Linked DNA regions of Bradyrhizobium sp. WD16. The protein of the gene in region 1 interacts with the protein of each later gene in a pairwise test. Links are inferred from orthologs where the notes say so. Each region holds a gene or a part of one and is shown in the gene's direction. Other genes may lie near its edges.

Region 1 (5,998 bases):
GCTCGCCGATTCCGGCGGCATGCAGCTCGTGCGCAATCCCAAGCAGTTCGATGTGATCGTGACCGACAACCTGTTCGGCGATCTGCTGTCCGACATCGCCGCGATGCTCACCGGCTCGATCGGCATGCTGGCATCCGCCTCGCTGGGCGAGGTCGATGCCAAGACGCGCAAGCGCAAGTCGCTGTATGAGCCGGTGCACGGTTCGGCGCCGGACATCGCCGGCAAGGGCGCGGCAAATCCGATCGCGATGATCGCGTCCTTCGCCATGGCGCTGCGCTATTCGCTCGAGCTCGGCGATCTCGCCGACAAGATCGAGGCGGCGGTGGCCGCAGTGCTGGCCAAGGGCCTGCGCACCGGCGACATCATGTCGGAAGGCAAGACGCGGGTGTCGACCTCGCAGATGGGCGAGGCGATCCTCGCCGAACTGCAGGCGCAGCTGAGCTGATCCATGAGACCCCGGCAAGTGGCCGGGCGGACCAACAAAAAAGCCCGGCATATGCCGGGCTTTTTCGTATCTGGAACTGGCCGCGCTCAGTAGGGCGGATAGATCGGGAAGGCGGTCGGATAGCCGCCGAGATCATACGGCGTGCTCAGCGGCTGGCGGCGGAAATCCATATGCGAGTTGAGCCGGTCGAGATCCTCGAAGCGGTTCGGCCCGCCGGTGGCGTAATCGGTGAATTTGCGCTCGCCTGGCAGCACCTCGGTGCCGGCATCGAGCCACGAACGCCTCGTCACGAAGACGCGGGTGCGCGGGCCGGCCTGGTAAGAATAATTCACCGATGAGTTGCGGGCCTGAAGGCGCCGCTTTTCGACGGCGCCCGCCTCGGTCGCGAAGGCCGACACCAGCACGGCGGCGGCAATACCAAGGCTGAGATATTTCACGGTCATCTTGTCCTCATCGGCAGTCCGAATGCAGAGTCGGAACCAATTTACCCGCCGGGCCATGGGGGCCACAAGGTAATTTGCGCCACACCGAGGACAATAATGATCTCCTGTAGTGGTTCAGAAATTCCCCTTCCGGTCCGGGCACGCCGGTGTGACGGAATGTTTCGGACGCCCCAGTATGGTTCACCTCTGTGCTGCATCAGAGCGGGCCGCGCAGCGGCGGCGTTTCGGCGGCGCTGACCCAGTCGTTTTGCATGTTGGGCGAGGGGCAATCGGTCCGGCGCAGCTCGGCCCGGGCAAATAGTTCCGCAATCTGCGGATCGCTGCCGGCAGACAGCAGGACCAGACGATCGAGGGTGCAGCCGATCAGGCGGCGCTGGTCCGTGCGGCTCGTGGCCTGGCACGACCAGCCGCTGACTCGGAGCCTCGGCGCCTCGAAGGCGCGCGCGAAGCCGAGGCAGGCCGGCGCAGCCCCGGGCAGGTTCCAGAGCGGGATCGTGCCGAACTTGGTGGCGATGACGCCGGCCGGTTGCGGCTCGGCGGCGGATTCGAGGCCGAAGCGCCGCGCGAGTTCGGCGGCGGCCGGGCGGAACCCCGTGGTCTCGCCTCCGGCACGATAGATTTCGATCGAGGCCACCGGGCGCGATCCGGCATCGGTGCGCCAGCTCAGGGTGTCCTTGCGGCCTCCTTCCCGATGGCGAGTGATGGTGTAAGTCTCTGTTCTGCCGGGGAAATCATTTGATTTCACGGCGAACGCCGGGTGCGGCCTGGCGGCCGCCACCCAGTCCGCCGCCGGCGCGGCCGCATGGGGCAACGTTGCCACCTCGCGCGCGGCCATCTCGCCCTGGCGCTGGTAGAGGTCGGTGGCGATCGTGGCCAGCATGCCGAGGCCGCAAAAATAGGCGAGCAGGCGAACGGTGACGACGCGGCCCTCGATGGCGAGGCCGCTCAATAGGCCGGCGCGGGGCAGGGGGGGGCCGGGATGGAGGAAGGAATGCATCGTGCGGCGGGTGGTCGCTTGCTGGGGCGTGACGGCGGAGGTGGCCGGCTCGCCGTCGCCGCAGGTGCCTCGATGCACCCGCGGTGGCCCGGCCGGCGTTGTCTTTGCGGCATTTCTCGCATAGAAGCGCCCACGCCTGCGTTATCCCGAGTGCGACGGCGCAGGCATTTTTGAGCGGAGAGTCAACGATGGGTTACAAGGTTGCAGTGGTGGGCGCGACCGGCAATGTGGGCCGGGAGATGCTCGACATTCTCGCCGAACGCAGCTTTCCGGCCGACGAGGTGGTTGCCATCGCGTCCCGGCGCAGCCAGGGCGTGGAGGTCTCCTTCGGCGACAAGACCCTCAAAGTCAAAGCGCTCGAGAACTACGATTTCAGCGACGTCGACATCTGCCTGATGTCGGCGGGCGGCAGCGTGTCCAAGGAATGGTCGCCGAAGATCGGCGCCCAGGGCGCCGTCGTCATCGACAATTCGTCGGCCTGGCGCATGGATCCGGACGTGCCGCTGGTCGTGCCCGAGGTCAATGCCGACGCGGTGGCGGGCTTCGCCAAGAAGAACATCATCGCCAATCCGAACTGCTCGACCGCGCAGCTCGTGGTGGCGCTCAAGCCGCTGCACGACAAGGCGGTGATCAAGCGCGTGGTGGTTGCGACCTATCAGTCGGTGTCGGGCGCCGGCAAGGATGCGATGGACGAATTGTTCTCGCAGACCAAGTCCGTCTACACCGCGGACGACCTCGTCGTTAAGAAATTCCCGAAGCGTATCGCCTTCAACGTCATCCCCGAGATCGACGTCTTCATGGAGGACGGCTACACCAAGGAAGAATGGAAGATGATGGTCGAGACCAAGAAGATTCTCGATCCGAAGATCAAGCTCACCGCCACTTGCGTGCGGGTGCCGGTGTTCGTCAGCCATTCGGAAGCGGTCAATGTCGAGTTCGAGAATCCGATCAGCGCCGACGAGGCGCGCGACATCCTGCGCAGGTCGCCCGGTTGTCTCGTGATCGACAAGCGTGAACCCGGCGGTTACGTCACGCCGTACGAGGCCGCCGGCGAGGATGCCACCTATATCAGCCGCATCCGTGACGATGCGACGGTGGAGAACGGTCTGTCGTTCTGGTGTGTGTCCGACAACCTGCGCAAGGGCGCGGCGCTCAATGCCGTGCAGATCGCCGAAGTGCTGATCAACCGCAAGCTGATCAGCGCCAAGAAGAAGGCGGCTTGAGCTCTTCCTGCTGCGAGACAAAAAGGCCCGGCGAAAGCCGGGCCTTTTTGCTTATGGCGGATTGAAATCTCGAACCACCGCGCCGAGGACAGATCATGCCGCAGCCCGCAAGCGGCAAGAGCCCGAAGCGGCCGCGGTGTCAGCCGCCGTCGCCACGGCCTATTTCGCGTCGATGTTGCGCACGCAATTGCCGCGGCTTGCCGCCGCTGCGAGGCAGCTTTGATAATCGTAATAGCGGCAGTCCTGCAGTGTGCTTCCCGGACCGTCGGGGCCGCCGCGCTCGATGCAGAACGGCGGCGGTCCGGCCGGTGGTGCCGGGCGATGGCGCGGTGCGGCGAGCGCCGGCGCTCCGATTGCGATCATTATCAGCGCAGCGAGCAGGCGCATGTCATGCCTCCACTGTTGTGTCGGCGGCGGTCGGGCCGACATTCCTGAATTCGCCGGTGGCATCATCGAGCACCGCCAGCGAGCCGTGAGCGACGCCGAAATAGGCGCCATGGAGGTGAAGCTTGCCCCGCTCGACGAGGATGCGCACGCAGGGGAAGGTCATCAGGTTCTGCAGGCTGGTGCAGACCGCCCGCTTTTCCAGCCGGGTGATGAAGTCCTGGAACGCCTCGTCGGCGTGGCGCGGCGATTGTTTCAGCGTCGGCTCGAGCAGCGCCATCCAGCGGCCGATGAAGTCGCCCGGCGACAGCGGGGCGCTGTCCTGGGCGAGTGCCTTGATGCCGCCGCACTGGGCATGGCCGAGCACCACGATATGCTTGACGCGCAGTACCTGGACCGCGAATTCCAGTGCTGCGGAAACGCCGTGGGCGGCCTCGTCGGGGGCGTAGGGCGGCACCAGGTTGGCGACATTGCGGACCACGAACAATTCGCCCGGGCCGGCGTCGAAAATGACTTCCGGAGAGACGCGGGAATCGCAGCAGCCGATCACCATGATCTCCGGCGACTGACCGCGCTCGGCGAGTTCGCGATAGCGGGATTGCTCGGTCGGCAGGCGCTGGGTGGCGAAGCCATGGTAGCCGGACATGAGCTGCTGCGGAAACGCGGACATGGCGGTCTCCCTGAGAATGTCCCGGCTAAACCACAGGGGGCGTTCAGGGACAAGGCTTTCGCCGGCAGAGCCGGAATGCTATCGCGGCATCAAACACCGTTCTGGAGGGAACCGATGATCCGCCCACGTCGCAGCCATCTGTTCATGCCGGGTTCCAATGCCCGCGCGTTGGAGAAAGCGCGCACGCTCGAGGCCGACGGTGTCATCTTCGATCTTGAGGACGCGGTGGCGCCAGACGCCAAGGCGATCGCGCGCAGCCAGATCGCCGCGACGATTTCAGCCGGCGGTTTCGGTCGGCGCGAACTCATCATCCGCATCAACGGTCTCGACACGCCGTGGTGGGAAGAGGATCTCGCCATGGCCGCGAAGGCTGCGCCGGACGGCATTCTCGTGCCGAAGATCTCCAGCGTCGAGGATATCGCCGGCGTGAGCGCGCGTCTCGCCGCGCTCGACGCGCCTGACAAGGTGCGGGTCTGGGCGATGATCGAGACTGCTTTCGCGATCCTGCGCGTCGAGGCCATCTCGGCGACGGCGCACGACGTCGGCAGCCGCCTCGCCGGCTATGTGATGGGGCCGAATGACATCGCCCGCGAGACGCGCATCCGCATGGTCAGCGGTCGAGCCACCATGCTACCCTTCTATATCAACTGCATTCTCGCCGCCCACGCCCACGGTCTCGAGGTTCTCGACGGGCCCTACAGCGATTTCAGCGATGCGGCGGGCTTTGCGGCGGAATGCGATCAGAGCCGCGACATGGGCTTCGACGGCAAGACGCTGATCCATCCCAGCCAGATCGAGGCCTGCAACGCCGCCTTCACCCCCCCGGAAGCGGAAGTGGCTAAGGCGCGCAGGATCATCGCCGCCTTCGAGCTGCCGGAGAATGCCGGCCGCGGCGCGATCCAGCTCGACGGCCGCATGGTCGAACGCCTCCATGCCGACATGGCCCGGCGCACGATCGCCATCGCCGACGCGATCGCGACGATGCAGGGGTGAGGAGGCCGATTCGAGCTCTTCTCGGTCATCATGGCCGGGCTTGTCCGGCTTGTCCCGGCGATCTGCGTCTGTCTCGCTGAATTGTCGTCAAGAGGCGGATGCCGCGACGACGAAACAGGTTACGGTTGCTTGATGCCGTAGGCGACGGTGACGACGACACGTAGCGTCTCCTCGCCAACCGCCACCGGCGCGGCCGTCACCATCGGCGCGCTGAGCCTGCGCTGGTAGGGCATCGGGCCCGCCGTGGTCTCCTCGGTGATGCTGAGCGGCGCGCCGAGGCTGATGCCGGCGGCCTTGGCCAGCAGTTCCGCCTTGCGCCTTGCATCCGCAATCGCCTGGCCCCTGGCGTCGTCGAGCAGCTTGGAGGCCTGCGACACCGAAAACGCGATGCCGCCGATCTCGTTGGCCCCGGCACCGACCAGCGTGTCGATCACCGCCGCGGCCTTGGTCACCTCATGGAGCGTGACCACCACATGATTGCTGGCGCGATAGCCGGTGATCTGCACGGGCCCGCCACCGACTCGATTAGGCGCGCTCTGTGGCAGCAGGGACAGCCGTGAGGTCTGCATATCCTTCTCGGCGACGCCGGCAGCCTTGAGCGCCAGCAGCACCGCGCCCATCGCCTTGTTATTGGCCTCGGCGGCCTCCTTCGCGGTCTTTGCCTCGGTGGCGACGCCGCCATCGATCGTGGCGGTGTCGGGTGCGGCCGAAACGGTGGCTTCGCCGGTCACGGTCACCGCCGGTGGCGGTGTTTCGGCCCTGGCCGCGCCGGGCGTTGCGACGGCGACGGCGGCACAAAGGATAAGCGCACAGCGCATCGGCGATCTCATTTCAGTGGCACGA
Region 2 (4,278 bases), 810 kb from region 1 along the record:
TCGTCGCTCTTCGCCTCGCGCAGCGCGGTGACGGACTCCAGCGGGAATTTGGCATCGATGCAGAGCGGCCGCTGGTCGGGCAGGAAGACCACACAGTCCGGCCGCTTGCCGTTGCTCAAAGTGAACTGGAATTCGAACGAGCCCTTGGGCAGTCCGTCCTGGACGATCGCCTCCATGCGCGCCTGGCCGAAGGCGCCGCGCGCCTGCTTGTTGGCGAGCACGTCGCGCAGGGTGGTCACCTGGGTGGTGAGTTCGGTGAGGTTCTTGTGGGCGTTGTCGATGATGCCGAGTCGCTCATGCAGCGCCCGCAGGCTCTCGGCGGTGTGACGCGTGGTCTGCTCCATCGACTGGCCGACGCGGTGGCCGACCGCATCAAGCCGCTCGCTGACCGCGCGGGCCATCTCCGCCTGACGGTTCGCCAGGGCCTGGCCCATGGCGTCGATCCGGCCATGGGCCTCGGTCTGGGCCTTGAGCAGGTCGGCGACCCGTTCTTCCAGTTCGTCGGCGCGCATCGCCTGGGCGAGCGTTGCGGTCTGGTTGCGGCCGGACGAGCGGGCGATAACCACGGCGATCGCGGCGAGCAGCACAACCGTCAGGGCGGCAAGGGTCAGCAGCACCGCGCCGAGGCGGATCGGGGTGCCGTCAATGGCGAACAGGATCTCGTTCATGGGCTCTTCTACCCCGATTCGGTGGCCGGAAGCGAACGAAGAGAGAACGTCAAGGGTAAACAGAGCCTGAAGAAACGTGGTTTACGGGAGGTAAATTCGGGTCGCGGCGGGTGAGGGCGGGGCTTGGCGTCGTTCGTCATGCCGGCCTTGGCCGGGCATCCACGTCTTGTCGGCATCGGATAAGAAAAGACGTAGATGGCCGGGACGAGCCCGGCCATGACGATAGTTGTTGAGCCGCTGCCCCCCGGCTGATTGACCGGACTGCCCTCGCGCATTACATCGCGCCAATGGCCATTCGCGACATCATTATTCTCCCTGACAGGCAGCTTCGCCTGATCTCCAGCCCGATCGAAACGGTCACGGCGGAGGTGCGCAAGCTCGCCGACGACATGCTCGAGACCATGTACGACGCGCCCGGCATCGGGCTGGCGGCGATCCAGGTCGCCCAGCCGGTGCGGCTGATCACCATGGACATCTCCAAGAAGGAGGGCGAGCAGAAGGAGCCGCGCGTCTTCATCAATCCGGAGATCACCTGGTCATCCGAGGAGACGAGCGTCTACGAGGAAGGCTGCCTGTCGATCCCTGAATATTACGAGGAGGTCGAGCGGCCGGCGAGCGTGCGGGTGCGCTATCTCGACATCGACGGCAAGCTGCGCGAGGACGAGGCGATCGGTCTCTACGCCACCTGCATCCAGCATGAGATCGACCACCTGAACGGCGTGCTGTTCGTTGATTATCTCTCGAAGCTCAAGCGCGACCGGGTGATGAAGAAGTTCACCAAGGCCGCCAAGCGCGCGGTGGTCTGATGGCCCATTCTCGTCCACCTGGATTGTTGTTGAGCTGAGAATTTTCATGTCATGGCGAGGCTTGTTCCTGCAAAGGCGTGGATGCCTGCGACAAGCGCGGGCATGACGACCTGAGAAGCGGCCGATCTTGCCGGCGGCTTCTTGAGCCAGTCCTTAAGGAGCCGGCCCGCGATGGCGCTGCGTCTGATCTTCATGGGCACGCCCGATTTCGCGGTGCCGACCCTGCTCGAACTGGCCCAGGCGCACGACATCGTCGCCGTCTATACACGGGCGCCGAAACCCGCCGGCCGCGGCATGAAGGAACAGGTCACCCCCGTTCATCGCGAGGCGCAGCGCCTCGGCATCGAGGTGCTGACGCCGAAGAGCCTGCGCAACGGCGAGGCGGAGGCCCAGTTTCGTGCCCACGGCGCTGACGCCGCCGTCGTGGTGGCCTACGGCCTGATCCTGCCCCTGCCCATTCTCGAAGCAGTGCCGCTCGGCTGCTTCAACCTCCACGCCTCGCTGTTGCCACGCTGGCGCGGCGCAGCGCCGATCAATCGCGCCATCATGGCCGGCGATGCCGAGAGCGGCGTCATGGTGATGAAGATGGATGTCGGTCTCGACACCGGCGATGTCGCCATGGCCGAGCGCATCGCGATCACCGATGGCATGACCGCGAGCGACTTGCACGACCGCCTCGCCCGGCTTGGCGCCGACCTGATGGGCCGCGCCATGGGCGCGCTGGAGCGCGGCACGCTGCAGCTCAGGCCGCAGGGTGACGACGGCGTCACCTACGCCGCCAAGATCGACAAGGCGGAAGCGAAGATCGACTGGACGCGGCCGGCGCGCGAGGTGCTGCGTCATTGCCATGGCCTCTCGCCATTTCCCGGCGCCTGGTGCGAGGCGGTGATCGAGGGCGAGACGGTGCGGCTGAAGATCCTGCGCTGTGAATTTGCCGAGGGCGCGGGCGAACCGGGCGCGCTGCTCGACGACCGCCTCACGGTCGCCTGCGGTTCCGGTGCCGTCCGCATCCTCGGACTGCAGCGCGCCGGCAAGCAGCCGATGGCCGCCGAGGTCTTCCTGCGCGGCACCCGGCTCGCGCCGCCGCTGCGGCTCAGCTGAATTATATGCCGCGCTACAAGCTTACGATCGAATATGACGGCCGGCCGTTCTGCGGTTGGCAGGTGCAGGAGAACGGCCCTTCAATCCAGGGCGCGCTCGAGATCGCAGCCAGGGCGCTGTGCGGCGAGGCCGTGAGGGTCAACGGTGCCGGCCGCACCGATGCCGGCGTCCACGCTCTCGGTCAGGTCGCCCATGTCGATCTGCCCAAGCCCTACCGTGCCGACCGCGTCCGCGACGCCTTCAACGCCCATCTGCGGCCGCAGCCGATCGCGGTGCTCGCCGCCGAACCGGTTGCGGACGATTTCGACGCCCGCTTCTCGGCGGTGAAGCGCCATTACCGCTACCGCATCGTCAACCGCCGCGCCGACCTCGCCCTTGATCTCGGCCATGCCTGGCGTGTGGCCCGGCGGCTCGATGCTGGGGCGATGCATGCCGCCGCCCAGCGCCTCGTCGGCAGGCACGACTTCACAACCTTCCGCGACACCGAATGCCAGGCGCGCTCGCCGGAGAAGACCCTCGATGTCCTCGATGTTGCGCGGCATGGCGACGAGATCACCGTGACGACGTCGGCGCGCTCCTTCCTGCACAGCCAGGTGCGCTCCATGGTCGGCTCGCTGGTGTGGGTGGGCGAGGGCCGCTGGAGCGCCGATGACCTGTCCGCCGCGCTGGCTGCGCGCAGCCGCGCCGCCTGCGGCGTCGTCGCGCCGCCGGAAGGGCTCTATCTGGTGCGGGTGGATTATTAGAGCGGCAATCGCACTCGCCATGCCCGGTGCTTGTAGCCCAAAGCCGGGCATGGCCAGCAGAGTGAATGATCGGCGCCTGGAACCTGGCCGGACGTTGTCAGCCCGCCTTCAAAATCTCGCTGCGCAGCAGGTCCCAGAACAGGTCCTCGCCATTGGCGACATTGGCCGTCCAGTGCTCGTGGGCGACGTCGTTGGCGTCGTCGGTAATGAATTTGAATGCGCGCCACGGCACGCCGAAGCGGGCGCAGGCATGGGCGACGGCGAACAATTCCATGTCGACGACATCGACCTTGTTCTCGATCAGCCACGGGTCGGCGGCGGTGACGAAACTGTCGCCGGTGCCGCAGATCACCCCGCCAAAGCCGGAGGCCAGCACAGCTTCGTCCGACATCAGCGGCGTCACGCCGCGTGGCGCCAGCGGCATCGCCATCATGTCGCGCTGGACCACATGGGCGACCTCGAGCAGGCCGGTGAGCCCGTCACTGATCTTGCCGCAGGTGCCGTAATTGACGACGAGCCGCGGCTTCAGTTCATTGAGCGCCAGTGTGGTGGCGATCGCGGTGTTGATCTTGCCGACGCCGCAATAGCGGACGGCAACGCCGTCCGGCGCCCGCTCGGCTTGCAATTCGCTCTGCAGCGCGGTGAGGACGAGAACCTGGGTCATGGGCAATGTCTCACGCGAAGTAGCGGTCGAGGACGCGGCGATAGATCCCGGTCAGGCGTTCGATGTCGGTGAGCGGCGCGCGCTCGTCGACCTGGTGCATGGTCTGGCCGACCAGGCCGAATTCCAGCACCTCGCAATATCTGGTGATGAAGCGAGCGTCCGAGGTGCCGCCTGAGGTCGACAGCTCCGGGCGGCGGCCGGTGATTTCCTCGATCGCATTGACCACCATGTCGGTGAACGGTCCAGGTTTGGCGACGAAGACGCCGGCATTCGACGGCTCCCAGGCGATATGCGCC

What was found.
Region 2: the proteins of DB459_RS09540 (region 1) and def interact in binary tests that used the Escherichia coli proteins (3 or more experiments, as listed by UniProt). The link is inferred for Bradyrhizobium sp. WD16 from one-to-one orthologs.

What each region holds. Positions count from the first base shown.
Region 1 is NZ_CP028908.1:2,059,772-2,065,769, forward strand. What follows is about bases 1,221-4,090. They hold DB459_RS09540 (aspartate-semialdehyde dehydrogenase), read left to right. Parts: upstream 1,221-2,073; coding sequence 2,074-3,108; downstream 3,109-4,090. Other genes in these bases: DB459_RS09535 (hypothetical protein), read right to left, coding at 1,221-1,963; DB459_RS09545 (hypothetical protein), read right to left, coding at 3,268-3,495; DB459_RS09550 (carbonic anhydrase), read right to left, coding at 3,497-4,090. In the rest of the region: leuB (3-isopropylmalate dehydrogenase), read left to right, coding at 1-445; DB459_RS09530 (hypothetical protein), read right to left, coding at 532-888; more of DB459_RS09535, read right to left, coding at 1,085-1,220; more of DB459_RS09550, read right to left, coding at 4,091-4,162; DB459_RS09555 (CoA ester lyase), read left to right, coding at 4,277-5,155; DB459_RS09560 (SIMPL domain-containing protein), read right to left, coding at 5,275-5,973; DB459_RS09565 (GyrI-like domain-containing protein), read right to left, coding at 5,982-5,998.
Region 2 is NZ_CP028908.1:1,248,419-1,252,696, reverse strand. The notes cover bases 1-2,714. They hold def (peptide deformylase), read left to right. Parts: upstream 1-955; coding sequence 956-1,474; downstream 1,475-2,714. Other genes in these bases: truA (tRNA pseudouridine(38-40) synthase TruA), read left to right, coding at 2,581-2,714; fmt (methionyl-tRNA formyltransferase), read left to right, coding at 1,646-2,575; DB459_RS05855 (DNA recombination protein RmuC), read right to left, coding at 1-668. Also shown: more of truA, read left to right, coding at 2,715-3,318; DB459_RS05835 (5'-methylthioadenosine nucleosidase), read right to left, coding at 3,416-3,982; dapE (succinyl-diaminopimelate desuccinylase), read right to left, coding at 3,993-4,278. UniProt on the Escherichia coli protein: Removes the formyl group from the N-terminal Met of newly synthesized proteins. Requires at least a dipeptide for an efficient rate of reaction. N-terminal L-methionine is a prerequisite for activity but the enzyme has broad specificity at other positions.